Regions from separate parts of the Shewanella sp. SW1 genome, predicted to be linked through region 2. Evidence: riboswitches for the same ligand, from Rfam matches in the RefSeq annotation. Region 2 holds a riboswitch; the other holds the start of a gene.
What was found. Region 2 has a riboswitch for cobalamin ahead of L5M71_RS19895 (TonB-dependent receptor). Riboswitches for the same ligand answer to the same signal wherever they lie in the genome.
Positions count from the first base shown of each region.

Region 1: another riboswitch for cobalamin. It lies ahead of L5M71_RS06445 (ABC transporter ATP-binding protein); the one in region 2 lies ahead of L5M71_RS19895 (TonB-dependent receptor).

Region 1 is NZ_JAKKSG010000005.1:168,745-183,999, forward strand. Features, by position in the region: gene L5M71_RS06400 (xanthine dehydrogenase family protein molybdopterin-binding subunit) at 1-345, opposite strand, end outside; gene L5M71_RS06405 (hypothetical protein) at 976-1,419, opposite strand; gene L5M71_RS06410 (hypothetical protein) at 1,612-2,013, shown strand; gene L5M71_RS06415 (Bro-N domain-containing protein) at 2,085-2,864, shown strand; gene L5M71_RS06420 (hypothetical protein) at 3,024-3,755, shown strand; gene L5M71_RS06425 (hypothetical protein) at 3,995-4,426, shown strand; gene L5M71_RS06430 (hypothetical protein) at 4,495-4,905, shown strand; gene metH (methionine synthase) at 5,284-9,018, opposite strand; gene L5M71_RS06440 (histidine phosphatase family protein) at 9,371-10,096, shown strand; cobalamin riboswitch at 10,318-10,511, shown strand; gene L5M71_RS06445 (ABC transporter ATP-binding protein) at 10,610-11,491, shown strand; gene L5M71_RS06450 (FecCD family ABC transporter permease) at 11,488-12,618, shown strand; gene cobT (nicotinate-nucleotide--dimethylbenzimidazole phosphoribosyltransferase) at 12,827-13,909, shown strand; gene L5M71_RS06460 (adenosylcobinamide-GDP ribazoletransferase) at 14,016-14,804, shown strand; gene cobU (bifunctional adenosylcobinamide kinase/adenosylcobinamide-phosphate guanylyltransferase) at 14,801-15,255, shown strand, end outside.
Region 2 is NZ_JAKKSG010000026.1:37,417-52,671, forward strand. Features, by position in the region: gene queG (tRNA epoxyqueuosine(34) reductase QueG) at 1-110, shown strand, start outside; gene metE (5-methyltetrahydropteroyltriglutamate--homocysteine S-methyltransferase) at 204-2,474, opposite strand; gene L5M71_RS19885 (LysR family transcriptional regulator) at 2,675-3,580, shown strand; gene L5M71_RS19890 (HDOD domain-containing protein) at 3,661-4,389, opposite strand; gene L5M71_RS19895 (TonB-dependent receptor) at 4,670-6,631, opposite strand; cobalamin riboswitch at 6,740-6,973, opposite strand; gene L5M71_RS19900 (hypothetical protein) at 7,108-8,550, opposite strand; gene rihA (pyrimidine-specific ribonucleoside hydrolase RihA) at 8,785-9,741, shown strand; gene rbsK (ribokinase) at 9,761-10,672, shown strand; gene azu (azurin) at 10,966-11,442, shown strand; gene L5M71_RS19920 (DUF3103 domain-containing protein) at 11,539-12,723, opposite strand; gene L5M71_RS19925 (DUF3622 domain-containing protein) at 13,104-13,406, opposite strand; gene L5M71_RS19930 (glycerophosphodiester phosphodiesterase family protein) at 13,787-15,064, shown strand; gene L5M71_RS19935 (phosphoribosyltransferase) at 15,151-15,255, opposite strand, start outside.

The sequences.
Region 1 (15,255 bases), on a different contig from region 2:
CGAAGCGGGCAGGTGGTCGAGTGAAAAGCCTTGATAAACATGGGAGGCATCGGCGGCGCGAAGTATAAAAGCGTAACCTTGCTGCTTGGGCCAGCCCTCCATGTCCATAGCGCGGTAATCACGGCCATAGACTTTTTGGCCTGTGACTTTCGCTATGCCGTCGTTACGAAACTTAGGTTTGGATTGACCATTAACCTGAGTTTGCCATTGGGCTGCCAGTTCAGGTGAGACAATCGCCGCATTCGCGCGACTCATTTCCCACAACAAAGGGGCCGAATATACGGCAACCCCGCCAATCACACATTGCTTAATAAAGGTCCGGCGTGACGTATTAGATGGTTCCATATCTCAACCTCAGTTGTGCTTCCGTGTAATATCAGCCGCGCTGCATGGTATCGCCCGATATAAGCTTGTTGTCGATCGACTTTTTATTGATTGTTGCGACATAGCTTTGATAAACACTGAATGTAAATTTACATTAGCCACGTTAGCATGTAGGGCCGAAAATGCAAATTTAGGCGGTTAATCGTTGCAGTTTTGACCAAGCTAAATCAGAGTGTAAAACCCGTGTTATCAGGCTTCTACAGTGATGTTCGTACTGTGATTCAACTCAGTTACGTTATGCCTGAATTTTGCTCAGTGCTCTTTGCGCAGAGCCCTTGAGCAATGCACTCAATTGGGGCTTATTTGCATGTCGAAATATGACCATTTGCCAAAACAAGACCGCCTCACACAGCGAGACTTCATGCCACTGCAAAATCAAGAGATAGTGTTATTTGATGGCGATTGGTTTAGTCACATGCATTCATATCAACATTATTAAATCAGTGCTTGCTTAATTACTTGATTTATAATGCTAAAGTTATAGACAAGTGTACGCTATGTCGCTATCTTAGGTTTTTAACAAGGATGAGCTTTAATCGCGTACCCGCGATTCGAGTCACTTGCATCAGGACGATGTGTCTTTTCTCTTTCTTAGATACCCAACTCCTCCTGCAAATTCGTGAATATGCTTTGGCACTTATACTTGTTGCCATAGTGCTTATTGGCATTGTGCTCAATGTTCAGCAGTGGACGTTTTGAGTTGGTGCAACCTTGTTTTGATCGATTGATGGCTTGGCTGACGAATGTTGGCGAAGTGCGGTAGCCATGGGGAAGCTTTGTCGGTTCGCAATTTGTCGATTTACAAAATAGTGAACTGGTAATTTTGCGGCCTAGCGGCCGAGGTGAATCAAGGTCGTGGGTCTTCAACCCACACCCGACCAAGAGGGGATCAACAGCAATTCCCTCTTGGATCTCCCTTGCCGCCCCCCAACGGAGTTGAAAGCCCCTTGTGCTCATTGGCAAATTTGCTATCGCTTCCGAAGGATGCGTCCCTGCACCTGCGAAAGCTAGCTCGCCATCCATGGCGAGACTCACGCAATTTGCCTATTCGCCCTGCGGCAACTCCGAGGGGAAATGTATTCTGCGGCTACTGTGTTCGCTTAGTATTTGGTGTGATTAAAGTTTTGATACAGGGCTTCATAGGTGCAGTCAGCAACATCTTAATGTTGCTCGGATTTTAACGGCATAAATCGCATTTCTATCGGTAATGGACTTTGGAAGTTAGGGATGAAATCAGTTTTACAAATTACGTTGGGTATCTTGTTAGCGGGTTTGGTCACTTTGTTAGTGCGAATTGGCTATCTGAGTTATGTCGAATACCGACTGACACAAGGGCTTAATGAGTTTGCTATGCAACAAAAGCAAACGGAACTTGCTCGCCAGCTTGCTGAGTATCAGGTTCAGCAAGAGTTACAGCAAAATGCGGCTGAAAAATCCAGACTAGCCAAACAAAACGAGGCCGCTCGAATACGCAAAGCCGAAGCATGGCGCAAGTATTATCTAGTCCCCGAAGACTGTAAAAACTTTAATTCCGATGAACACATGGTCAATTGCATCAACCACAAAGCCGATGCAAAAGCAGAATTTGATAGGTCGTATGATTCAGGGGAATTGGTATTACCGCAGTAATGGAATAGAGCTCGGAAGAAACGAAGTTTTAGTTAATCGGCTATATTTTTTTAATTATAAGGATAAACGATTTGGAAAGTGAATTAATTAACATTTGTTATGAAGGTGAATCAGGGGTCTCTGATATCCGAACCTTAATATATGATGGACTACTTCATATTTCATTAAAGGATGTTTTGGTTACTTTAAACAGGGAAAATAGAGAACTAAATGAGAACCATATTCCAAAAAATATGGCTGGACTACTTAAATCTCAGTTAGAAACTCTCGAACCTGATGAATATATTTCCATTCCTGTAGGAAATGCAACATTCAAAGGTGAAACTGAAGTTTTTGTTACTCAGCCGGGTCTATATCGAGTTTTATCTAGTGATAGAAGTATGGCTGGTAAACGATTCCAAAAATGGTTATATCATGAAGTAATTCCATCCTTAACTAAACATGGTGTGTATCCTCCCCCGCCAGAAACAAAGGGATCGTTACTGACACAAATGGCTGAAGTTGTTGCTCAAAACTCTAGAATGATTGCAGACTCATTGGCGAGGCAAGATGCAATTGAACAAGATGTGATCGAAGTAAAAAATCAGCTGGGTCATGTAGTTAAAAAAATTAATTCTCTAGACGTATCTTCGAAAATAGATGAATTCATTGTCACCGTTAGAGAAAGATGCAACGAATTAGATATGGAATTAGATAGTGTAACTGAGGAACACCTTGTTGCTTGGTGCGATAACTTGAGCTTAAATAAAAATAAAAGGATTAGACGGTGTGCATCAGGTAATTGGTTAAACAGTAGATATGATTTGTTAATTATTGATGAGGCAATTTCATTGGTTTTAAATTATAAATAAAAACTAGCTGTAATAATTTAATTGCAAGTGAGTTTATGTGATTTTTTAGACATTTTATTAAATTCAATACTTTGCATTGAGTTTTCATACTAAGTTGCATGATGATGTAATAGTGGCATCATAGTTATTTTATTAGAATGATAGTTTGAGAGGTTTACAATGGTAGATTTATCTATGAATGTTAATAGGCTTTATTATTCAAATTCTGATGGGCATCAACAACGTATCCTAAGGGATTTTGTTAATCTATTTTGTAATAATTTTAATCTAGAGCTTTCTTCACCTCAGTCTAAAGTATTTTTCGAAAAGTTTAGAATTCCTAATGAGCGCGAGTTATATGGTATTTTCGTAAAGTCTTGCTTGAAATTTCAAGGCGATGTGGGTTTCATTGCAACCGAACTACAGGTTGGGCGGGAGGGTTCGAGTGTTGGACGTGTTGACTTTTTACTTTGCTATAAAGATGTACATTTTTTAATTGAATTTAAAGTCGCTCGTATTAATATTGCAAAAGATATTTCAACGCTATCTAATATTCCAAAAGTATTGCAGCCTTGGGAAAGTGCATGTGATCAAATGAAACGTCTGAATATTGAACAAATTGAAAGTGACTTGAATTATAAATATATTCGGCTACCTATAGTAGTCTATCTATATGTTAGTAATAAAGATGAAGATCTCGTTAATGATATTGCATCGGCAGTATCAATAAAGCATAAAAAATTGATTGAGGCAATCGATGATAGGCTACTTCCAAAGGTAACATTAGAATATACTAGCCCATTTGATAATTCATGGAGATGTCATAAACGCCGTAGCACATCTAAAATTGAGGGTGCTACAACTTGGTTGTATGGCTTCTCAGTTCTTGCGACTGAAATTATTGTTGAATAAATTTTTTCAACAATAAATTGTTTTTTTTGAATGGTGAGTTAGATATGCATTTCATTTTTAAATGGAATGCAAAAACAAAAAATATTGGATTCACCAATCCTTATTTAAACTATAATTTTTCGCCTATTACTTTACTCGATGCAGAAATGGTATAACGCTCTCACTATTATTGAAAATACACGGTTTCGATTTTTTAAATCTCGATTAGTAATAACTAAGCTTGAGTTTTTGGAGGTTGATTGAAGTTTTTAGTGATTATTTTCGGCATAGCTGTGTTGATATATATGCATGGAAGTGGGTTGTCTGTTGATAGCAAATGGTGGTGGGATTTACTGTTATCTTTCAATGTAAAAGCATTAAGTGAAAACTTGGGGATAGTTGTATTTTGCTTTTGGATACATCTTCCACTGATGATCATATTTTCTTTAGTATGTGCTTTGATTATTAATCGAGTTGGGTATCCAAGGTATTTTATTTACTCTGTGTTAGGTACTTCATTTTTTACATTTGTTGTGCTGCCATCACTGCCTGTTTTCGATGTGTTATTAGCTGGCGGGATGAGTCCATTACGTTTTATCGATATCTTTGTAAAAACACTCATGTTTCTGACCTTGTTCTTTGTTTTTAATATACTTGTGAAAAATTATAAAAGTTTGAATTTATTGGGTTAACTTCACTTTCAAGACGTTTCGCTGACTGTGTTTATTGATTTATTTTAGGGATGATTTAAGAGTTTTTTATGAAAAAAATTAGTTTTTTGGGTATGAGCATAGTGCTTGCTTTGACACTTGTTATCGGCCTTGCTGTTGATTTTTTGGTTGAATTTAAGTCTGAATCGATTTTTATGCAGATGAATATTTTTAGCTTTAAATTATTGTTTTCTTTACTTAGCATGCTCTGTGTGCATATTGCTATTGCAGTCACTTTTAATTTGAAACTGTTACCTATGCTTATAGGTAAAGATTATCCGTCAAATTACTTTAAATGGTCTAAATTTCGACTTATAGAAGTTTTATTTTTATTTAACTTATGGGCTATGGGTCATCTTCAATATTTCACTGTCGTAATAGTTAATTTAGCTTTGGTTGAGTTGATACACTTATATTTAGTTTATAGAAGTATCAATAATAAGCTTGAGTCTACTATATAAATTGGTAAGTTGAGGGTAATAAGGCTTGTGGCGTTGGCATAATTCTTTCAATGCGAAAAGTTAACTCTAATCTCACAGAAGTTCACCGATCCCCTGCGAAGTTGCTGAAGGGCGTTGAAGAAAATAGCGTGACGCAGACAGGACGTCTGCGTAGCTTTCGGGGGGAAGGGACGCCCCATCGGAAGCGTTAGCTATTTTCGAATAAGCACGAAGCCACTAATCAATGCATGTAACTTCGTTAGGGGCGTCTTGGAGAATCCAAGGAGGATAGGACGAGCAGTCCTCCTTGGTCGGGTGTGGGGTGAAGCCCCACGACTTTAACGCTTAATTCAAACGAAGTTTGAAAGTTTAAGCCCTGCGGGTGATTGCAGATCCCAATCACTCGGGATCATAATCCAACACTGGCGCCAGCCACTTCTCCGTCTCTGCGATAGTCATCCCTTTACGCTTGGCATAATCTTCCACTTGATCGCGGCCTATGTTACTCACGCCAAAGTAGCGGGATTTCGGGTGGGCGAAATACCAGCCCGATACTGCCGCTGTGGGGAACATGGCGTAGCTTTCGGTGATATTCAAGTCGATGGTTTCATCGGGCTTGAGCAAGTCCCATAACAAGCCTTTTTCTGTGTGGTCTGGGCATGCTGGGTAACCCGGTGCGGGGCGTATACCTTTGTATTTTTCGCGGATTAAGGCTTCATTGCTTAACTGCTCGTCGGCCGCATAACCCCAAAACTCTTTACGTACCCGTTCGTGCATCCGCTCGGCAAAGGCTTCGGCCAAACGGTCGGCTAAGCATTTGAGCATGATGGCGTTGTAGTCGTCGTGGTTGGCTTCAAAACGCGCCACATGTTCGTCTATGCCGTGGCCTGTGGTCACCGCAAAGCCGCCCATGTAATCGGCGACGCCTGAGTCTTTTGGCGCAACAAAGTCAGATAGACAGAAGTTGTCGTTACCGACACGCTCAAGCTGCATCCGCAGGTGATGTGTGGTCATTTCAACTGTGGTACGCGACTCATCGGTGTACAGCTCAATGTCGTCGTAATTAACGGTATTGGCAGGGAATAAGCCGATAACCGCTTTCGCCGTGAGCCACTTTTCTTCGATGATTTGCTTGAGCATGGCCTGACCATCGGCGAACAGCTTTTGCGCCTCAACGCCCACCACTTTGTCGGTGAGGATTTCGGGGTAATGGCCATGTAATTCCCACGAGCGGAAAAACGGTGTCCAGTCGATACGCTCGACTAAGTCTTCTAATGGATAATTATCAAATACTTGGCGACCGAGCACGTTTGGCGTGAACGGGGTGTAGTTGGCCCAATCGTGTTGGCAACGGTTTTCGCGGGCCGCTTCGAGTGACACAATTTCTTTGCGTTTAGCCTGTGATAAACGTTTAGTGCGCATGTCATCGTATTCGGCATAGGTTTCGTCGATTGTCGCTTGGCGAGTCTCGTTGTTGATGAGTTTACTTACCATAGGCACGGCGCGGGACGCATCGGCGATATAAATGGCGCCATGGGGATAATGGGGCGCAATCTTCACCGCTGTGTGGATTTTTGAGCAAGTGGCGCCGCCGATAATCGCCGGAATGGTTAAGCCTTCGCGGTGGAAGGTTTTCACGTTATGCACCATCTCGTCCAGACTCGGAGTGATGAGGCCCGACATGCCGATGATATCGATATTGTGTTCTTTCACGGCGTCGAGAATTCGCTCCACCGACACCATCACGCCTAAATCGAATACCTCAAAACCGTTACAGGCGAGCACCACGCCGACGATATTCTTGCCGATATCGTGCACGTCGCCTTTTACCGTCACCATCAAAATCTTGCCGTTAGATTGGCCTTCGACCTTTTCTAGCTCGATATAGGGGTTTAAGTAAGCCACGGCTTTTTTCATTACCCGCGCCGATTTCACCACCTGCGGCAGGAACATCTTGCCCGAGCCGAATAAGTCACCGACTACGTTCATGCCGTCCATCAAGGCGCCTTCAATCACATCCAGTGGACGTTTCGCTTCTTGGCGAGCGGCTTCGGTATCTTCATCGATAAATTCGGTAATGCCTTTGACGAGCGCATGGGATAAGCGTTGACTCACCGGCCAGCTGCGCCATTCTAAATCTTCTTTTTTACCGACCTGCGCGCCATCACCGCGGAATTTCTCCGCGATTTCAAGTAACTGCTCGGTATTGCTTGAGCCTTCAACTGGGCAGGGCAAGTTAAGCACCACGTTTTCGACCCGCACTTTAAGTTCAGGGTCGATATCGTCGTAAATGGCTAACTGACCCGCGTTGACAATGCCCATGTCCATGCCGACTTTGATGGCGTGGTACAGGAAAACGGCGTGAATCGCCTCGCGCACTGGGTTGTTACCGCGGAATGAGAACGACACGTTCGACACGCCGCCCGAAATCATCGCGTGGGGCAGGGTGGCTTTAATCGCTTTAATGGCATCAATAAAATCGACGGCATAGTTGTCGTGTTCATCGATACCGGTGGCGATGGCAAAAATGTTCGGGTCGAAGATGATGTCTTCTGGCGGAAAGCCGACCTTATCAACCAGCACCCGATAGGCGCGGGTACAAATTTCGATTTTACGCGCTTTAGTGTCGGCCTGACCTTGCTCATCGAATGCCATGATAATGGCCGCCGCGCCGTAGCGTTTCACTAAGGTGGCTTGCTCAATAAACTTGGCTTCGCCTTCTTTGAGGGAAATAGAGTTAACTATGCCCTTGCCTTGAATACATTTGAGGCCAGCTTCGATCACTTCCCATTTAGAGGAGTCGATCATAATCGGTACGCGGCTGATGTCGGGCTCAGAGGCAATCAAGTTCAAAAACTTGTGCATGATCTCGGCGCCATCGAGCATGCCTTCGTCCATGTTGATGTCGATGATTTGCGCGCCGCTTTCGACCTGCTCGCGGGCGACATCGAGCGCTTGCTCAAACTTGCCTTCTTTGATCAACTTTAAAAACTTAGCCGAGCCTGTGACGTTGGTGCGCTCACCCACGTTAACGAACAGGGATTGGGCGTCGATAGTCAGTGGTTCCAAACCTGCCAAGCGGCAAGCGACTGGAATGTCCGGCAAAATACGCGGGTCATGACGGCTCACCGCTTCGCGGATCACGCGGATATGTTCAGGCGTACTACCACAACAACCCCCGATAATATTGAGCATGCCTTCGCGCGCCCAATCTTCGATCACATTCGCCATGTCTTCTGGGGTTTCATCGTAACCGCCAAACTCGTTCGGCAGGCCTGCATTCGGATGCGCCGACACATAACACTCACTGATGCGGGATAATTCTTCCACATAGGGGCGTAATTCTTTTGGCCCAAGTGCACAGTTAAGACCGATAGATAACGGCTTGATATGGCGAAGGGAATTGTAAAAGGCTTCGGTCGTTTGGCCAGTCAGTGTGCGGCCAGAGGCATCGGTAATGGTGCCCGAAATCATGATAGGCAGTCTGTCTTTAGAATGCTGACCGAATAAGTCATCAAATACCGATTCAATCGCAAACAGCGCGGCTTTGGCGTTTAAGGTATCGAATATGGTCTCGACCATAATGATATCCGCGCCGCCCTCAATCAGTGCCTTAGTGGATTCTTTGTAAGCAGTCACTAACTCATCGAAGCTGACGTTGCGATAGCCAGGGTCGTTCACATCAGGGCTAATCGAACACGTACGGTTAGTGGGGCCTAACACACCGGCGACGTAGCGTGGAATGCCTGTGGCAGCAAAGGCTTCATCACAGGCTTCACGGGCGAGGCGCGCGCCGACTAAGTTAATTTCGGCGGACAGCGACTGCATGTCGTAGTCGGCCATGGCGATGGTGGTGGCGTTAAAGGTGTTGGTTTCAATGATGTCTGCACCGGCGTTTAAGTAGTCGGTGTGAATTTGTTTGATGATGTGAGGCTGTGACAAGACCAAGAGGTCGTTGTTACCTTTGACATCCGTATGCCAATCTTTAAAGCGTTCGCCGCGATAGTCCTCTTCTTCCAGTTTGTAGCCTTGGATCATAGTGCCCATGGCACCGTCTAAGATCAGAATGCGCTCTGCAAGCTGTTTGCGAATGTCTGCTAATATTTGGCTGGCTTTGGTTGAGGGTATCGTCATAAATAATTACCTTAAATACAGCTAAGTTAAGTCCAAAAATCGGCCATTGTTATGCTAAGTGCATTTTATTGTCGTCAGCCGACATTTTTTTGAATACTTGTTCTTAAAAATTTGTTTTGGACATTTAAACGTATAGACGTCCATAATACGCGACTTATGATTGTCAGGGCAAGGTCAAAATTGACTGACGATAATTGAGTCCTAGCGCCACTTTATCCCCAGTTTAACGGTTTTTTTGCTGGGCTAGTTGTATTGTTAGTCGTTGGACTAGGACGTAATTGAGTATATAGGACGACGGGTCTAATGTGGGGCTTCAACAAAATTTGCCATGAGTGATAGACATAGGAATACGATGAAACAAGTTCGATTGTTATTGTTGCGTCACGGCGAGTGCGAAGGCGGCGCCATTTTACGCGGCCGTGTGGATGTGCCTTTAAGTGAAAAGGGCTGGCAGCAAATGTCGGCAGCGGTTGAGGCGCAGGCAAGTACCTGCAGCGCTATCTACAGCTCGACTTCACGCCGCTGCGCCGAATTTGCCCAAGCCTTTGCCGCCGAGCTGCATTCGACGGCGGCGCTGGTATCTGAGTCAAGGCCATTGCAGGCGCAGTTTTTAACGGGTTTACAGGAAATTGATTTTGGCGATTGGGACGGTCGTCGGCTCGATGAACTGTATCAACAAGCGGGCGAACATTTAGCGGCCTATTGGCAAAACCCTTGGCAAACACCGCCGCCCAATGGGGAAACTATGGCTAGTTTCGAGTCGCGGGTGAATGGGACGATTGACCAGATACTCGCCGCCGAGTTTAAACGATTGACCCTTGACTCACATAAAATGGGTAATGAAAACAGTGCCGTTAATGAAACCGCTGACAATATGCCAACCACTCAAGTGTGGGTCGTGACCCACGGCGGGGTGATCCGTCACTTAATGGCGCGTGCCTTAGGGGTTGAACGGGCGGTGGGGTTTTATAGTCAACTCGATTTACCCGTGGCGGCCGTGGTGAGCGTTAATGTGCTGCAAGATGAACAGGGTGCCTGCTATTGGCGTTTAGATTGGCCGAGTGGGCGCAGGTGTTGAGGCCTTATTTCACTATCTCGGCGCTATCATGTAGGCGTGATTGTTTGGCGAGAATAAGCTGACATGAAAATATTCTGATTTAAACAGCATTGCCTAATGGGATAGATGTAGGATAATGCTTTTCCCTGACGTTTGAACGAGATAGCGTATTACATGCGCAATGAGTGATAACGTCGCAGAAATAGGTGTTGGGAATAGACTCTCTTTGTTCGAATCGCTCCGTTGTTTTAATTCACAGTGGCGTTGTTAACAAAGAGCATATCAACCCAAACATAATAGGGAATCGGGGAGCTGCTTGTTAGTCAGCCAGAACTGTGCCCGCAACTGTGAGTAGTTTAAAGAAGCACCTAGATTCTAGAGCCTAGCCCCTTCTTTTCTACAAGTCAGGAGACCTGCCTATTTCTGTTATCGCTGCGTGCAGCCTTAGTTCTCGAGCGGGTGACTCGAGGGAGCAGATGACAATATGCACAACCTTTTTTATACAGGTTTGGACTCGATAGGAGCGCCGCTTAGGTGAAACTTTCCGCAATCCAAACTAATAGCCCCGTGAATGACAGTGACACTAACCCGTCATTGAGCCCGTCAGTCGCGCTCAATGTGAGCCAGTTGAGCTGGTGTATCGATGGCAAAACCATTCTTTCCGATATTAACTTTACGCTGCCAACGGGGCAGATGCTGGGGCTGATTGGCCCTAACGGTGCGGGCAAGTCTAGCTTGCTGCGCTGTTTGTATCGGTTTGTTCGCCCAACTCAGGGAAAAATTACCCTTTTTGATCAAGATATTGAGCGCTTGTCGCCCAAGGCGTTTGCCTGTCGCGTTGCCGTAGTGCAGCAGGATACACCGCACTATTTTGACCTCACCACAGAGCAATTGGTCAGTATGGGCTTAACGCCCCACAAGGGTATGTTCGATACCAATTCGAGCTGTGATATTGAGCGTATTACTAAGGCTTTAGAGAAAGTAGGCTTGAGCCATAAGATGCACCAACAATATGAGCACTTATCTGGCGGTGAAAAGCAACGCGCCTTGATTGCCCGTGCCATAGTGCAGCAGCCGCAGCTTTTAATCCTCGATGAGCCAACGAACCACCTCGATGTGCGCTATCAAATTCAAATCCTCGAATTGGTGCGTAGTCTTGGCATTAGCGTGATTGCCTCTATTCATGATCTTAATTTAGCCAGTGCCCTGTGCGACAGTTTGTTGTTGATCCATAACGGGGAAGTCAGCGCTATGGGGACGCCAACCGAAGTATTAACCGAGGCGCGAATTGGCGATGTGTTTGGCGTGTGTGCTCAGGTATCGCCCCATCCACAACATAAAAAGCCCTTAATCAGCTATTTTTATGGTTACCACCATGTAGATCATGGCCTGAACGAGCGAGGCGAAGGTGGATGACTCCGGGGAGTAAACAATATTTCATCTCATATTTGGGGCGTATCGTGACACCGTTGACGAGACAACAACTGATGCTGCTCGTATTAGGTATCATCACTTTGATAACGCCTATTGTCGCGACGAGTTTTGGTGCGGCGAACATCAGTTTTATGAATGTTATTCAAGTATTTATCAATAAGGCGACGAACCTCACTCAAGCCAATGGCATGACTGAGCGCATTGTGATGGAGCTCAGGCTACCGCGCATTTTACTGGCTTTTGTGGCGGGTGCGGGTTTGTCACTGGCGGGCAGTGTGTTGCAAACCGTGACTCGCAATCCGCTCGCCGATCCCTATTTGTTTGGCATTAGCTCTGGCGCGTCCTTTGGCGCTGTGGTGATGTTGACCTTATTCACTGGCTCTGGATTTTTTGATAATGCGGGCATGGCGGCACATTCTGGGCTTTTTAGCGGTTCGGGCGCCTTGTCTGGATTACTTTGGTTTAGCTTGCCCTTGGGCGCTTTTATTGGCGCGAGTTTGTCGGTGCTAATAGTGCTGGCTTTGTCTGGGCTTGGGCTCAATAGCCAAGTGGAGCGCATGCTGCTCTCTGGTGTGGCGACCTCCTTTATGTTCGGCGCATTAACGAGTCTGCTACTGTATTTCGCCAGTCCGCAGGCGACAGCCTCTGTGCTGTTTTGGAGTTTAGGCAGTTTTGCAAAGGCCAGTTGGTCCTTGTTAGTACTGCCAACACTGGTGATTGGCGCGAGTTTATTCATTATTTTAGGCATGAAACGGCAGATCATGGCGTTGCAGGCGGGGGATGAAACGGCGCATACCTTAGGGGTGAATGTGCCTAAGCTGCGGCTCAATATGTTGCTGCTTTGCTCCTTGATTACCGCTATTTTGGTGGCTACCTGTGGCGGTATCGGTTTTGTCGGGTTAATGATCCCCCATACCGTGCGTATGCTATTCCCCGGTCGTCAGCCAATTTTATTAACGGCGCTGGTGGGCGGATTATTTATGGTGTGGATTGATGTATTAGCGCGCTGTTTATTGGGTAATCAAGAGTTGCCCGTGGGCATTATCACGGCCGCCATAGGTAGCATGTTCTTTTTGCTGATTTTACGTAAGCGTAGAGTCATGCCGTAAATACAAGGTCATGCCGTAGGCGCCTAGTCAGGATGTAAACCCAGAGTTAAGTCGTCATCCTAGAGTCATGTCGTAAGTGCAGACTGACGGGATAATCAGTATTTCTGTTGATATCCCACCCGCGATTGGAAATGCACAATTGGACATGTTCGTCATAGACGCGGGATGCGTTGTGGTTATTTAATGTAGATTACAAAGTGGAGTGTGGATGTCTCAGTCAGCCGTGTCTTTTCAAATAAGCCCTGTGAGTAAAGCGCAGGATCTGGTGATTCTGCAGAAAATTGATCTTAAGACTAAGCCGCCCGGCGCCTTAGGTCAGCTCGAATCCTTAGCCTTGCAGATTGCCCGCGTGCAAACGACTGATTTGCAAAAAACGGAGCAGCCACAAACGGATGTGCTCAAAATAGTCCATCCAACCATGTTAGTGTTTGCGGGGGATCATGGCATTGCCGCAGAAGGCGTGTCGATTGCCCCTAGCGAAGTGACTCATCAAATGGTGCAAAACTTTGCCCATGGCGGCGCCGCGATTAACGTTTTTTGTCGGCAGGTGGGCTTTAAGCTCGAAGTGATCGATTGCGGTATTTTAACGCCAGTTGAAGGGGTTGAAGGTATTATCGATCAACGTCTTGGCGCTGGAACGGGTGCAATCCATTTAGAGCCCGCGATGACGTTGGAAACCGTCGATAAAGGCTTTGCTATGGCGCGCGATTTGATTGAACGTCACCATCAAGCGGGTTGTAACTTAGTCGCCTTTGGCGAAATGGGCATAGGCAATACCTCCTCTGCTGCGGCCATTATGGCGGCGATTATGCAGCTGGATGTGATTGATTGTGTCGGCCGTGGTACGGGCATTAATAGCGAAACCTTAGAACGTAAATTGATGCTGATTGAGCTTGCGTTATTGCTGCATCAAAGCGCCTTAACTGGGCCTAAGTCAGTGTTAGCTTGCCTAGGAGGCTTTGAAATTGTGCAGATGACGGGAGCTATGTTAGCTGCCGCTGAACGTAAAATGCTGGTGGTCGTGGACGGTTTTATCGCGACAGCGGCGGCATTAGTCGCGGTGCAAATCGCCCCCAATGTGCGTGATTATTTGATTTTTGCCCATCAATCCGATGAGCAAGGTCATCTGCGAATGTTAGAATTTTTGCAAGCTAAACCTTTATTATCCCTAGGGCTAAGGTTAGGCGAAGGTACGGGTGCAGCCTTGGCGTTGCCGCTTATTCAAGCCTCAGTAAATTTTTACAATCAAATGGCGAGTTTTAGTGATGCGGGGATTGAGGCTGTTGTATGATGTGCTCTGCTAAGTCGCTTATTTTACTTATTTAAAATAATAGCTTTTTAGCCAACCGTTTTAATTTTAAACCTTGCAGCAAGTGTGAATTCACTAAGGATGCTTTATGTCAGAACGCGAAAGCTGGCACAAAGAGATAGATTTATTTTTAGTTGCCATGGGCTATTTTACCCGCATTCCTATGCCTAAGTGGGTCGAAGTCGATAGCGATAAGTTGAATAAGGCCAGCCGTTATTTCGGTCTCGTCGGTCTTCTGGTCGGTTTGTTAAGCGCCATAGTGTTTTGGCTGACGCAGAACTGGCTCCCCGCTGGCGTTTCTGTTCTTTTAGCTATGTTGGTTGGCGTCTTGCTCACGGGCGGATTCCATGAGGATGGCCTCGCCGATACCTTCGACGGTTTTGGCGGGGGTTGGACGGCTGAAGACAAGCTGCGGATCATGAAAGACTCGCGCCTTGGCAGTTATGGCGCACTGGCGCTGATGTTGGCCTTGCTGCTGAAATGGCAGTTGCTAGTCGAGTTGGCCCTGTACGATCCTGTCGTGGCGGGTTCAGCACTTATCGTCGCGCACACAGTGAGCCGTGTGGTATCAGCCAGTATCATCTTTAGTGAAAAATATGTCCGCGATGACGAGACCAGTAAGTCTAAGCCGCTATCGCAACATCAAGGCATTAATGAGCTGCTTATCCTGATCGCCAGCGGCGTATTAGTGCTGTTATTCCTCAAGGGGTTAGCGGCATTGTCATTGCTGTTGGTGATGATAGGACTGCGCCGTTTGATCATAGTGATCTTTAGACGCCAGATTGGCGGTTACACGGGTGATACCTTAGGCGCGGCGCAGCAAATATCTGAAATTGTGTGTTATTTTGTATTGCTCGTTGTGGGTAACATACTGTGATCCACCTCGTCCTAGGCGGCGCCCGTAGCGGTAAGAGTCGCTACGGCGAAGCCTTAGTGCGTCAGTATACTGCGCTTGGCTTCGATGCTTGCTATGTGGCGACGGCGCAGGCGCTAGATGATGAAATGGCGACACGTATCGCCAAGCATCAAGCGGGACGATCGGACGATGGTATCGAATGGCAATTGTTTGAAGAGTCGCTCGCCCTCACTGCACTGTTAAAACAGTTAGCAAAACCTGGGCGAGTGATTTTAGTAGACTGTTTAACTCTTTGGTTAACTAATCAATTACTTGCATCGAACGTTAACATCGATGATGAACCCGCGCCGACTGAGTGGAATGCGACTGACTTTGCCGTTTCAACCTCTGCTACTTCAATCTCTGACGATAAAGCTTATGCGAGTTGGCAGGCCGAGAAAACAGCTTTTGTGGATTCCCTCGTCGAGCTCGA
Region 2 (15,255 bases):
CCCAGCAATCGCGCCTTGCTGAAAGCGCAGCAACTGAACAACAAAAAGCCCGCCGCAAAACCGAGCGCATGGTGCGCATTATCGAAAAAGGCTTACCGCGAGATGCTTAAGTCAATCGGCAAGCAATAAACAACGGATGCATAAGCATCCGCTGTTACTAATTCAATAAGCTCAGTAAAAAAATATTTCACTCAAGCATAATATTAACCAAGGCGGCGACGTAGTTCTCGCGTGGCATCGACCATGTTTTTCAGTGCGGGTTCAACTTCATCCCAAGTACGGGTTTTTAGGCCGCAATCTGGATTAACCCATAGCTGACGTACGGGCACTTTTTGCGCCGCTTTCTCGATTAAGTGCACCATGGCCTCCACACTTGGAGTGTTTGGCGAATGAATGTCATACACACCGGGGCCAATTTCATTTGGATATTCAAAATCTTCAAAGGCGTTGAGTAACTCCATCCGTGAACGCGAAGTCTCGATAGTAATCACATCGGCATCCATGGCGGCAATCGCGGCAATGGTGTCATTAAACTCGCTGTAACACATGTGGGTGTGGATTTGAGTCTCATCAGTCACGCCAGCAGCGCTGAGTTTAAAGGCATTCACCGCCCAATCTAAGTAGGCTTGCCATTCACTTTGTTTCAATGGCAGACCTTCACGGAAGGCGGGCTCATCGATTTGTATAATGCCAATACCGGCATTTTGTAAATCCACCACTTCATCACGGATCGCCAGCGCCAGCTGAGTCGCAATCACATCGCGGCCGATATCTTCACGGGCGAATGACCAATGCAGAATCGTCACCGGGCCAGTCAGCATGCCTTTTACAGGCTTGTCGGTGAGACTTTGGGCAAACTCGGCCCAATCAACCGTCATCGCCTTTGGACGGCTAACATCACCATAGATCAACGGCGGCTTAACACAGCGTGAACCATAACTTTGCACCCAACCATTTTTGGTAAAGCCAACACCCGCAAGCTGCTCACCAAAGTATTCCACCATATCGTTGCGCTCGGCCTCACCATGAACCAGTACATCGATACCGAGTTTAAGCTGGCGGTCGATTGTATCGCGGGTGACTTGCTGCAATTGCTCTGTATATTGTGCATCACTCAGATCGCCCTTGCGCCAACGACTGCGTAGTCCACGGATTGCTGGTGTTTGTGGGAAGGAGCCAATGGTGGTGGTCGGCAACAGAGGTAAACGGTATTTCTGCTGCTGCACTGCTTGGCGTACGCTGAAATCACTGACGCGCTCATAATCGGCAGATGTCAACGCGGCAACGCGGGCAATCACTTGACTGTCGGCGGCCTGCGCTTTCGCCTCACGGCGCGCCAAACAGGTTTGCACAATCTCTTTTGCCGCGGCCGATTCAGGTGCCAGTAGCAATTGGCGCACATTGGCCAGTTCGAGTAATTTTTGCTTCGCAAACGCGAGTTGTTGACGCAGCGCAGGCTCAAGCGTGGCTTCCACCTCTAAATCCACAGGGCTGTGCAGGAGTGAGCAAGAAGTACCGATCCACAAGCGATCTCCGAGATCACGGGCAACCGCGCCTATGCGTTCGGCAATTAAATCCGCCTCTGCCGCCCACACGTTGCGGCCATTGACCACACCCGCCGACAAAATTTGATCTTGACCAAGCGCATTGGCAAAGACTGCCAATTGATCCGGCGCTGTGACTAAATCGACATGCAACCCCGCGACCGGCAAGGCCGATACCAGCACTTGATGGTGTGCGATACCGCCGTAATAACTGGTAAGAAGGATCTTCACCTTCGCAGTGCTGAGTGCTTGATACGCCTCAATGATCGCCGTTTGCCATTCGCCATCCAATTCCAATGCGAGAATGGGCTCATCGAGCTGTACCCAATGCACTCCCTGAGCAGCAAAACGCGCCAAAATGTCAGCATAAGCAGCTAATAAATTGGGTAATAAGCTTAACTTATCAAACTCTTGGCCCACGGTTTTAGCAAGGAACAAGTAGCTAACAGGGCCGAGTAGCACAGGTTTTACTTTATAGCCTAAGGACTGCGCTTCACTGACTTCATCGAAAAATTGCTCATAGGCAATCGAAAACACTTGGTTTTGGCTGAGCTCAGGTACCAGATAGTGATAGTTAGTATTGAAATACTTGGTCATTTCAGAGGCTGGCGCATCTTGGCCCGTTGGCGCTCTGCCGCGGGCAACACGGAATAAAGTATCGAGATCGATTGTCCCTTCACCACGATGACGCTCAGGAATGGCATTTAAAGTCGCGCTTAAGGTCAGCACTTGATCATAAAAGGCAAAATCACCTACGGGAACTTGCTCAATGCCCGCAGCAGCTTGCCACTGCCAATGGGTGCGGCGAAGTTCACTCGCCACTTCACGTAATTCCACCTGAGTGCTCTCACCACGCCAGTATTTTTCTAAGGCAAATTTCAATTCACGACGACGCCCAATACGGGGAAACCCAAGACTATTTAATTGCATACTCTATCTTCCTTTATTTGAGATAAGCCACATTCGGCACTTGCACCCACCAGATTGTTTTCTCTTGGCACTTTTCAGCACTTCAGCCTTGATAAATAACAATGGGCGTCTGGACGTCTAGAAGTTTATTGTGTTAGTCTCTATGCCAGCAACCGAATTGATTTCAAGCACAACATGAGCGAAATTCACTTGGAGTGAACATGATCGAACTAAGACACCTGCGAACCTTAATGGCCCTGAAAGAAAGCGGCAGTTTGGCGGGCGCAGCCAAAAAACGTTTTGTCACTCAATCCGCCCTCTCCCACCAGATTAAGGAGTTGGAGCAAAGGATTAACTCGCCCATTTTTGTGCGTAAGAGTAAGCCACTGTCATTCACCCAAGAAGGTGCACGCCTGTTGCATCTGGCCGAAGAGATTTTGCCTAAGGTGTTAGAAACCGAGACAGATTTGAAGAATGGGCTGGAAACCGAAACTAATCAGTTGCGAGTCGGCATTGAGTGCCATAGCTGTTTTCGCTGGTTAATGCCTGTAATGGAACAATTTAGGCAAGATCATCCAACTGCCGAGTTAGACTTGTCGAGCCGCCACTTGTTCGACTCGCTCAATGCCTTAGAAATGGGTGAACTGGATATTGTATTAACCTCAGATCCTGTGCCTGGGCATTCACTCGCCTACCAGCATTTGTTTGATTTTGAAGTGAAGTTAGTGGTTGCTAAGGATCATCCTTTAGCGAAAGAAGCCTATGTCACTCCTAAGCAATTAGCACACTTGCCTATTATCAGTTATCCAGTGCCGTTGACACGTTTAGATATTTATCGCCACTTTTTAGAACCTGCGGGCATAGAGGCGGGCGAGCAAAAAACCTGTGATTTAACCATGATGTTATTGCAACGCATTGCCTGTAAAGACGGCATAGCCGCACTGCCAAGCTGGTCGATTAATGAAGGACATGGACTGAGTCTCGCTACGGTAAAACTCGGCCAAGAAGGTCTGAAACGACCGCTATTTGGTGCCTATCGCCGCCACAGTGCTAACTCTGCATTGATCCAAAATTGGTTACAACTGGTGGCGAGGGAAGGTTTATCCCGCCAGCAGAAGACGAATTAATGCGGGTGACATAGAGTAAAAAAGCCTGCGAATGCAGGCTTTTTTATTGAGTCAAATGACTACTTCATAGCATCGACAAATTACAGCGGATTCATCAACAATCCACGCATAGACAAGACACGGCGCAGTATCAACCCTGATGAATTAGGATTACGGGTCTGACGCAAATTATGGGCGATCATAAATTCTTGACGCAGATCCTGATCGAGATCTAACGCCTCGAACGCTTCTATGGTTAAGGTCTGTTGTTGATTATCAATCAATGACTTAATCACACTTAAAGGAAATGACTGTTCGGCATTAGCATTTAAATAGGCAAATGCGGTCAGTGCGATAATTTGGCCGAACACACTGAACAGAGCTAAGGTTTGCACTTCGTCAGCATCAACCTCCACACCTTCCATATCCGCTAAGCTATCTACCGCATCCGTTGCAATATCTTCAGTCAGCTTCCAATAACCTTGGACCAACTTTTTATAGGGCTGTGGCAGTTCATCGAGGCGTTCTTTTAAATAGAACGTAAAGGCGTAGCGATAGATATTAACTTGACCTAAGCGGATCAAAGCTTCTTTCAACGAACGAGTTTTGTGATTTTCCACTACAGCAGCCTGTGCGGAATTACTGCGCATAAGCATGTGCGCTGCCAATGCGGGATCGCTCGAGATAATGTCAATCACATTACGAATGTCGCCTTCAGCAAGGATCGCTTTTTTGAGTGGAATTAGAATTCCTCGGCGGCCAATCACTTGCTCTTCGTTCGCTATGATAGCTCTAACTTGAGTAAAAACCTGTTGCTCAAGATCAGTCATAAGACACTTTACACCTGTTTATTAACAATAAGATGATTCGGTTACAGCTCACATCATACCTAAAATACTAAGAATTTCAGCCATAAACAGCAGAGTAAAATATAAATTACTCCTATTTAGTAATGACTGCCCGCTAACACTATAGATAACGACAATTAAACCACTCTACTAAAACGATATTCAAGACTATACCTATTTTAAGATTTATTCTTTGAACTCAGCGTAAAAAATAAAAAGCCAGACTGAGTCTGGCTTTGTTAGTTAGATAGCTCATTAATATTTAGAAGCGGTAGCCCACAGTGAAACGAATATCGCGACCTCGACCAGAATAGTAACTATCCCCCCAATCGCCACCGTAATAACCTGCGCTAACATAATCTTTATCGAATACATTATCGATACGCAGACTGGCAAGCCAAGCATCACGATTATAATTCAAGGCTAAATTACCAAGCACGTAACTTGCTAGCTTATCACCTTGATTAGCGTTATCGCCTTCGATAAAACGATCCCCCGTGTAGATAGCTTCGGCAAATACTTGGAAATGCTCAGCAAAATCCATGCTGACATAACCGCGTCCCGTGTGTTTTGCCACCCAAGACAGCTCTTTGCCATCGTTAGCACCATCGGTAAATTCGGCGTCGGTGTAGTTATATTCCAGCCCGAGTTGCAGCGCTTTAGTCACCTGCCAATCCCAATCGGCACCCGCGCCATAACGACGAGAAGCGTCGGCATTAACGTTTGCGCCGTTGAAATTTCCACCTATGGGTTTAACTGCACTCGAGTCATAAACAATTTCATCCTCTAAATCGAGACGATATAGGCTGACTCGCAGGGTTTGACTAGCGACAGCCCAATCCCAACCCGCCTCATAGGAACGGCCTGTTTGCGGCTTTAAGCCAAATACGCCCGGCGATGTATAAGCTTGCTCATCCACTTTGGCAAAACGGAAGTTATCATCAGCGCGCACATAGAGTCTGTGCTCCGCAGTTGGGCGGTAATTTAAACCCAGTTCGAATGCGTGGGCATTTTCGTCTAAATCCATGCCATTAGGATAGACATTGCCATCGACTAACTCGTCGGTCACCCGCGCATAACGGCCACCCACAACGTAACTTAAAGTATGGCTTAAAGGCACTGTAGCTTGTAGATAGGCGCTTTGCATTTGCTGCACATTACTGCGCGCCATAGTGTCAAAATCAGCCTTGCCACGGCTGATGTCTAAACCTGTGACTAGGCTTAGCTCGCCTTGACGCGTGCTGTAATTCGCTAACGCTTTAGGGCTAAACATTAACAGTGAGCGTGTGTTATGGCTGTTCGCCCCCCAATTAAGAGAAGACACTAAGGTATCGCTGTAATCTAAATCCGCCGCCAGCGCCCAGTTTTGATTAAGCTGATGCTGGTAACCCGTTCGCGCCGCAGTGGTCATCTCGTGGGCATACTCTACCTTATTTGATGAAGCACGGGGATCGTCTTTAAATTGCTTTTCAGTAAGCGAGCCCGGATTTTCACGATCGTTATCGTAGTAGCTGGTTTCAACAAAGAACGAGTCTGTGGCTGTTTTATATTGAATGCGGCCAAGAATAGAGCCGGTTTCGTTGGCATTATGCTGGCGATAGTTGTCACCTTGGTTATAACTACCTGTGAAAAAGTAACGCCAATCTTTGTTGATCGCGCCAGACACATCACCACGACCTTCATAGGTATCAAAGCTACCGCCAGATAACTGTACGCTACCACCTGTATTTTCAGGGGATTTAGTGACAATATTGATCACGCCACCTACCGCTTGATCGCCATAAAGCACACCCGCACTACCCGATAAAATTTCAATACGATCCACTTGATTAAGCGGAATGGCATTAAGGCTAGGCGCTGCGATATCGATATTATTGAGACGACGACCATCAAGTAAAATCAGCGTGTTATTAACGGCAGTGCTGGCGCTAAAACCACGCATAGCAAAGCTAGTTCCAATATTGTTATCCGAAATTTGAATACCGCTTTGACCACGTAAGACGTCGGTCAAATTAGTCGCGCCACTCATTTCAATCGCCGCGGCATCAATCACATTCACATTGGCGGCAATATTTAACGGGGTCTTATCAGAGCGGCCGATCACGACAAGATGCTCGTCGACTTTAGCTGTGCTGGTATCGTCAGCCGCCATAACGGGCGCGATAATTGAAAAACTGCATAGGCTGCCGATCAGCAGCGCGATTTTTGTTGGATTTGTTCCCATTTTACCTTTAACTCCTGCAAGGAAAACGGGGCATTGACGCCACGATACCGTTAATTCAGTCGTAAATACTGACGGTGATTATCGCATTTTGAGATCTGCCCACCGAAATCTCAAAAACACCTTTAGGGCCGGTCTCCGGACTTAGGCTATGTTAATCCATTAAAGTTGGATTAACGCGAGACTGACCTTTCACATTCTGACTTTCGGGTTCTGTCTTGAACACACCAATCAAACGCGGTCGTCTCTCACCTTTTACCGTTGCGGGGGCAGTGCCAGAATTTCACTGGCTTCCCGATTATCTCACGGCTTTCGCACGCAAGCACCACAGAAGGTTGACTCAAAATTAGGTTCAAAGGGCGTACAACCTGTTAACGCCCAACAAGGCTCAGAGCATATCAGACCTGAGCGCGCGCATTATAGACGTCTATACGGATGAAAGTCCATTAATCTCAAGTTAGCGAGAAAACTCACATGAGCTAGAAAACACCATCCCAGTTTTTTGCCGCAGGTTTTGGTCTGTCTTTGCTCAAAATCACCTGACGCTGCTTAGAGGTTTCACATTGGGCAACGGGGGTAAAATCCAGCGGTTTAATCACTAACGAGTCAGCAGGTTGCACTGGCGACTTGTCGAACATTGGCAAATTCATCGACCAAGAGACCAGTTCCCCCTTTTCGCTGATGCCAACATAACCGTCATTTGCGCCATCTAACCAAGTAAGGCGCGGAATACGTGCAATCAACTTCTCCACATTTTCACGGTTGGCGCGATAACCAACAGGCACCACTTTGCCATCGGGACGTGTAAACACAAAGGAGGCAGGCCCTTGGGTAATGATGCTGCCTTCCTGCCAATATTTATCAAGAATCTCTTGGGCATAATGAAACCCAAACATATGAGCGTAATCAGTATCGTCGGCCACTATTTGCGGCACGGCCTTATCCTGCAGTAATAAAAAGCCTGAGCCAATGCTGATAATCTCTTTTACCCCTGTGATATCGGTTTTTTTAATCCAATCGATACCACAGTTAATCCCATCGCCCCAAAAATGTGCATCCCCCGTAGGGCTTAAAATCGCAAAGGCACAATTGTTTGCCGTCATACTCGCCACATCCTTTAAGGCGCTGCGGATCGAGTAAGCATCACTGCGCCAGCCCCAACTCACCACAGTGCCGTCCTTTTTCAAGGCGGCATAGGTGTGTTGAAAATATTCGATCTTCGCTACATCCGTAAGCTGCGGGAGTAACTTTTTCATATTGGTCGACTCTTCAACCTGCCCCCAAATCACCGCGCTACCTTCTTTTTTGAGGGCGACAAAACTGCGTCCTCTGGCGAAGATATCAACAACATCAACTAATTGATCCTGCACATGTAAGCTATTGCCGCCGTAGGGGCCATAACCCCAAGTATGCACCTTGCCATTGGCATCAAGGGCGGCAATGGCCTCTTGATTGGCGAACAATTTGGTAATATTGGTCATGCGGTTTTGTAGGGCTTTGTCGAGGCTATATTTCCCCGCATTGCCCCAGTACACCACAGTGCCATCTTGACGTAGCGCGGCAAACCCGTCCTTAACTGGGACGATTTGCTTAACTTGCTTAAGCTGCTCCGTCACCTCGCGGCTATCACCGCCAGCATAACTGTCACCCCAAGTGATCACCTCACCAGATTGTGTTAACGCCGCAAAGGCCGAACTGTTGTTGACCACAGTCTCGACTGCGGGTAAATCACAGGGAATATGGCGATACTGTGGACTCGGATTTTCCTTAAGTTGGAGCAGTTTGCCGTTATCAAACTGTAGCAATGACTCGTTATTACTTTCCACAACGGCCATAGGTTGAGGATCGCTACAGCCAGAGATCTGCATGGCAACCATGCCCACGAGTAAAACCTTAGGCCAAGTGATTCGATGAGTGAGCATTACTTATTTCCTTATATTTGCTTGGAGATGTCATTCAATGTTGTGCAGCGGACAGAGCGAGAATGGATTTACCTAACATCGCCTAGTGTCAAAAATGGGCAGAATTCTAGCAGCTTGTTGATAAAAAGACGAAAATGCTCACAGTTTACTCTGCAAGTCCCCTCCACAGGCTAGCGCCTAACTGATGGCATGCTATTCTAAGCCCCCATCACCACTGTTTAAAGGAGTAACAGTATGACTCGCCCTATTATTCTGGATTGCGATCCCGGCCATGACGACGCTATTGCGCTCATTTTAGCTCTCGCCCATCCAGAGCTGGTTCCACTTGCCGTCACCACCAGCGCCGGTAACCAAACGCCGGATAAAACGCTCAATAATGCCCTGCGGATCTTAACCTTATTAAATCGCAGTGATATTCCTGTCGCTGGCGGCGCAGTCAAGCCATTAGCTCGCGAATTAATCATTGCCGACAATGTCCATGGTGAAACCGGACTCGACGGCCCTGCATTGCCTAATCCAAGTTTTAGTCCTCAAGCCATTACCGCAGTTGAATTAATGGCGCAGCAAATTCGCCAAAGTCATCAGCCAGTAACCTTAATTCCCACAGGACCGCTGACTAACATCGCCCTTTTACTGGCGAGTCATAGCGAGTTACACGATAAAATTGAGCGCATAGTGCTAATGGGCGGCGCAGCTGGTGTCGGTAATTGGACCCCAGCCGCCGAATTTAATATTTTTGTCGACCCCGAAGCCGCCGATATTGTCTTTAAGTCAGGTATTCCCATCACTATGTGTGGGCTCGATGTGACTCATCAGGCGCAAATCATGGATGAAGACATAGAACGCATTCGCGCGATTCAAAATCCAATTGCTCAGTGCGTCGCCGAATTATTGGATTTCTTTATGATTTACCACAGAGATCCTAAATGGGGCTTTATTGGTGCGCCATTGCACGACCCCTGCACTATCGCTTGGTTGCTTAAACCTGAGCTATTTGAGGCGCAAGATTGCTGGGTAAGTATTGAAACCCAAAGTGAGTTGACCTTAGGCATGACAGTGGTCGATCGCTATCAGCTAACAGGTAAAGCCGCCAATGCGACTGTGCTGTTTGGGATCGATAGGCAAGGCTTTGTCGATTTACTGGTAGACAGTTTACGCGTCTATGATGCAACTTATCTCAATCGCAGATAAAAATAACAGTGAGTCTTCTATGAGCCAGATACTCGTTATCGGCAGTGCAAATGCCGACCATGTGATGAAATTTGAGTACCTGCCCGCTGCAGGGCAAACCTTAATGAGCCGAGATTATCGCCTCGAACTGGGCGGTAAGGGGGCCAATCAAGCCGTCGCCTGCGCGCGCTTAGCCAAATCAGGTTCACGCACTGATTTTATCTGCCATCTCGGCCAAGACAGTATCGGCGATGATATGCGTCAAAGCTGGATGAAAGATGGCATCAGCGCGGAAGGGATCCGCCAAATAGCCGGACTGAGCACAGGCACTGCCATGATTTTTATCGGTGATAACGGTGAGAATACGATTGGCGTTGCCGCAGGTGCCAACGCCAGCCTTTCACCCGATGACTTAGAAGCTCATTACGCCCTGTTTGCTAATGCGGAGTACTTGTTAGCACAATTGGAAACGCCCGCTGCCACAGTGGCAAAGGCGCTGCAAATAGCCAAGAATCTTGGCGTGACGACTGTACTAAATCCTGCTCCAGCGACGGCACTTGGCCAAGATGTACTCAAGTGGGTAGATATTATTACCCCCAATGAAACCGAAGCAGAAGCCTTAACGGGAGTTGAGATCAACCATCTTGATGATGCACAAATGGCAGCGCAACTTCTCCACCAGCAGGGAGTAAAGATTGTGGTCATTACCTTAGGTAGCCGTGGCGCATTTATCAGCAGCCCAGGTTTTAATGGGCTAATACCTGCGTTTGAAGTGCAGGCCATAGACACAGTCGCCGCAGGGGATACCTTCAATGGCGCCTTAGTTGTGGGCTTAAGCGAGGGCATGTCAATTGCTGCAGCCGTGGGATTTGCCAATGCAGCCAGTGCCATTACTGTCACTCGCCCAGGCGCACAACGTGCGATTCCCTATCGACAGGAGCTTTCGTACTAAAACGTAAGACGTTCTGAATTAGACGCCCTGCGTTAGAATCAATAAATTATCATTTATAAATCAAACACATAAATAATAGCTCCTGAGTACTTAGTTCACTAAAGCTAAGTACTCACCTATGTTTACCGCTAACAATTTTGCCGCCAATAACGATGCAAGCTTTCAACCTAAAGTTGCATATACATAATTTACACGCTGATTTCATTCCCATTTAATGAAGATTGCTTATGCTGGCAGGTGCATGTCCGAGTCAAAACGGCTCGGCTACCCTTGTTCAAATAAGGAAGTACCAGATGAAAGCAAAAAGCACAGCTTTACGTAACGTGACCAGCACTAGCCTAATCGGCCTAGGATTATTATTCGCTAGCCAAGCGAGTGCCAACGAATGTGAACTGAAAATTGCCGCCACTGATGCAATGCAATTTGACACTAAAGAGCTGTCTGTACCTGCAAGCTGTAAAGAAGTGACCTTAACCTTAACCCACTCAGGAACCTTGCCAAAAGCAGCCATGGGCCATAACTGGGTATTAACTAAGGCAGCCGATATGTCAGCAGTAGCAACTGAAGGCATGAGTGCCGGTCCTGATGCAGCCTATGTCAAAGCCGGTGATACGCGCGTTATCGCACACACAGATTTAGTGGGCGGTGGCGAATCAACGTCTATCACCTTTAGCACTGCCGGTATGAGCGCCACCGAAGCCTACCAATTCTTCTGCAGCTTCCCAGGTCACTGGGCGATTATGCAAGGCAGTTTCAAGTTAAAAGCTTAAAGGAATGGCTTAGCCTCACCTTAAGTTAGCCAATAAAAAGCGGATCTTAGGATCCGCTTTTACATTTCAGCCATTGCATTTAGCCGCACTAATCCATCATGGCCTTGGTTGGATGACTAATGGCGCAAAGCTCGTCATCGCATTACCGTTAGCTCCGTTCAAGTTAGGATATTCAACCCCTTCCTGTAAGGTGTAATACACATCGACAAAGTCATCGTCATTGGTGAACCAAGCATCCGGCATTACACTTAAAATACCATTGGTGATTTGCGGGATCAGCGCATAACCCTGAGCTTCAGGATCGGGGATCGACTTTAAGATCTGCTCCGCCGCTTCCAACAGCTTAGTGGCCAACACTTTATAGTTAGTACCATCGTCATGCTCCATTAAGATCATGTCCGCAGCCGCCCAACGATAACGCTCCCAATGGATGATGATTTGATTCGGATAATAGGTCGTATCCGCATAATCTAAATAGGGCATTTCGACGATATCGAGCACAGGCTCTTCACGGCTTGGATCAACCCCAGTCACTATGCCGTAAATTTCGGCACGACCAGAAATCCACGGCTCATGGTCATCCTTCAAGGATATTTGTTTGATCACTGTGGTTGAAATCGGCTTGTCTGCCACCGCCTGTGTTTGCGCACGGCTCAGTAGTGCGCCCTCTTTTTTCGCTGACTGCGCCTCGGCAAATGTCGCCCGCATCACCTCTAAGCCAGCCACAAAGGCTTTTTTGCTATCGATACCGACCACAAACACCGGCTGCTGCGGCAAGTTATACACGTCTAATTGATGCACTTGTCCATGAATATCAAAGGCTTCAATATAATCCCACTGACGCTCGTCACCATCGGGCTCATAGGCAAATAAAGGAGACTCACCTTGCTGCCATGAGGTCAGCATGGCTTCATCCGCTAGACGCACTTGCACCAGAGAATCCGCTTTGGCACTTAAGCCCTTCACTCGGCGAATTGATGCATCGGCTTTGGTGATCACATTATCATTGAGCCTATGCTGAGACAGAATGTCATCGGCATTTACTGCCAACTGATACTGGTTTATTTCAGTCTGTAAGATAGGCGCGAGCTGCGCATATTGATGGCTTAAATCTAACGCCAATGCCCGTTTAGTATTGGTTAACTGTGCTTGTGCATCCAAAGTCGAATCCTTTAGCGACGCTTGTAGTAAGCGTAACGCCTCTCCATCTAAGGCTTGGCCATAACTCAGGGTTGCCGAAGCCGACAAACACAGCAATAAACTGGATTGAAGTAGTTTCATAGGAGTTCCCTTACCTTGATAAAGTTAAACGTGCGTTCGAATTACTTACATATGAGCACAGAGCAGCATCTAAGTAAATCAAATGATAATAGTTATCGTTAATTATTAATGGTATAGAGTACGTAATCTCGGCTAAATACGATAAAAACATGCTAATGACAGCATCAACAGATCAGTCCAGCCGAACAGTGTGTATGAAGATAAACGAGGAAATAGGATGAAATAAATTGATATGCACAGTTTCGCGAGCGACAAAAACACAAAAGGCAGATCTTAAGATCTGCCTTTTGCTGTTCATCGCCAGAGTGACGTTTCAGAACGCTTTGAACGCTCCCTTACGATCACACTGGCTTGATAAGACAAGGTTAAACGAATGAGTGTTACTCTTCGTCGAAATCATCTTCATCAAGATCTTCGGCATCAGTAGCCGCTTCAGCCGCTAATGCTGCGGCTAATTTTGCTTTAGCTTGTTTCTCTGAGCGACGTTTATTGCGCTCAGTTAACGTGCCTAAAAACACTTGTAATTCAGTTAAGCCCCAAGCTTGCGCTTCGGCTTCAGTCGCAAAGCCATCATGGCTCTTAGACACAACTGTTTTAGTTGATGTCATGCGACGAGTGATTTCAGTTTTCCAACCGTTGTCGCCCTGTGTCACGCGAAAATCGTATTTTTTGCCCTTGCTCATTCTGCTCTATTTCCTAAATGATGCTTGTCACGTTTGTCTTATCAAGCGAACCAAACGCTCATCATAAAACAAAAGGAGCGCAGTGTACTTGATTTCGGCCCAGAAAGATCGCCCAGATGAAAATATTCATGCCAGTTTCATCGACTCGCCCAGTGGAGTCAATTCTCAAGTCTAAAACAACACTGCGCATATATCCCGCTCATCCTCTATCTATGGATGTTTATCGCGAGCTAGCGCAAACACACACGCCTTAGATAATCGTCGTGCAAACGGTATATATTCTTGTTTATGTCATACAAATAGGCTTTTTCAGTCACATTAACACTTTAGAGTTTCTGATTAATATTAATTATTTACATCATTACTCATAGGTAAATCTGATGAAACTACACCCTATTTCGTCGCTCTCACTCGGCCTGTTAATTGCCACGGGCGCTTTATTAGCCGGTTGCAATAATGACGATGATAACGACGCAGTCACGCCACCCACCAGCAAACCCGTTCCTGCTCAAGTGGGAGAAAGACCCTTATTCCTCGTACGTCAGATGCAAGACAGCACACTTAAAACCCGCTTAGAACAATGCACCACTGACAGTTTTTATCGCAGCGAATTTTCCATAGGTCACCGTGGCGCGCCAATGAAATTCCCTGAGCATACAAAGGAATCCTACCAAGCGGCTATCGATTCGGGCGCAGGCATAGTCGAATGTGATGTCACCTTCACCGCCGATAAAGCTTTAGTTTGCCGCCACTCACAGTGCGATCTTGCCAGCACGACCAACATTTTAGCCATACCCGAACTTGCCAATAAATGTTCAAGCCCATTCACTCCTGCCGATCCCGCCAATGGCGTCAGCGCATCGGCAACCTGTTGCACTAGCGATATCACCCTCGCCGAATTTAAAACTCTCAAGGGTAAGATGGAAGGCAACAATCCGAAAGCGACCACTGCGGCCGAATTCATCAATGGTACCCCAAGCTGGCGCACCGATCTTTATGCTGGCAATGGCACCTTGATGACCCACGCTGAAAGTATTGAAATGTTTAAAAAAGCCGGTGTGAAGATGACGCCTGAGCTAAAAGCGGCGAGCGTATCTATGCCCTTCGATGGTTTTACTCAGCAGGATTACGCGCAAAAAATGTTGGATGAATACACGGCGGCGGGCGTCAATGTTTCGCAAGTATTCCCCCAGTCATTTATTTTAGATGACATCAAATATTGGGTCGCCAACGCACCTGAATTTGCGAAGCAAGCTGTGTTTCTCGATGACAGATACGATTATAACAGCACCTTTGATCCGCAGAACTCTGCCACTTGGTCACCATCAATGGCGGATTTAAAGACCCAAGGCGTCGAAATTATTGCGCCGCCACTCTGGGTATTAGTCGCCTTAGATGTGGATAAGAAAATCATTCCTTCGGAATACGCTAAGGCCGCTAAAGGCGCTGGGCTTAAGATCATCACTTGGTCGCTAGAACGTTCTGGTTTATTAAAAAATGGCGGCGGCTTTTACTATCAAAGCATTACCGAAGCGATAGATAACGAAGGCGATACCTTTGAATTACTTGATGTACTGGCGAAAGATGTCGGCGTGATTGGAGTGTTCTCCGACTGGCCCGCCACAGTGACTTACTATGCTAACTGTATGGATTTATAAGTCATCGATATAGAAAAAAAAATGCGTTAACGATTAATCGTTAACGCATTTTTTTATTGCGAAAATAATCTATATCTCGCCGCGAGCTATTTAAACAGGTGCTGGATATTCTTTAAATCGCCCTTACCTTCGGCAATTTCTTCAGGCGTTAAACCTGTGACTTCGTGCGGGAAAACTAACCAGTCTTCAGA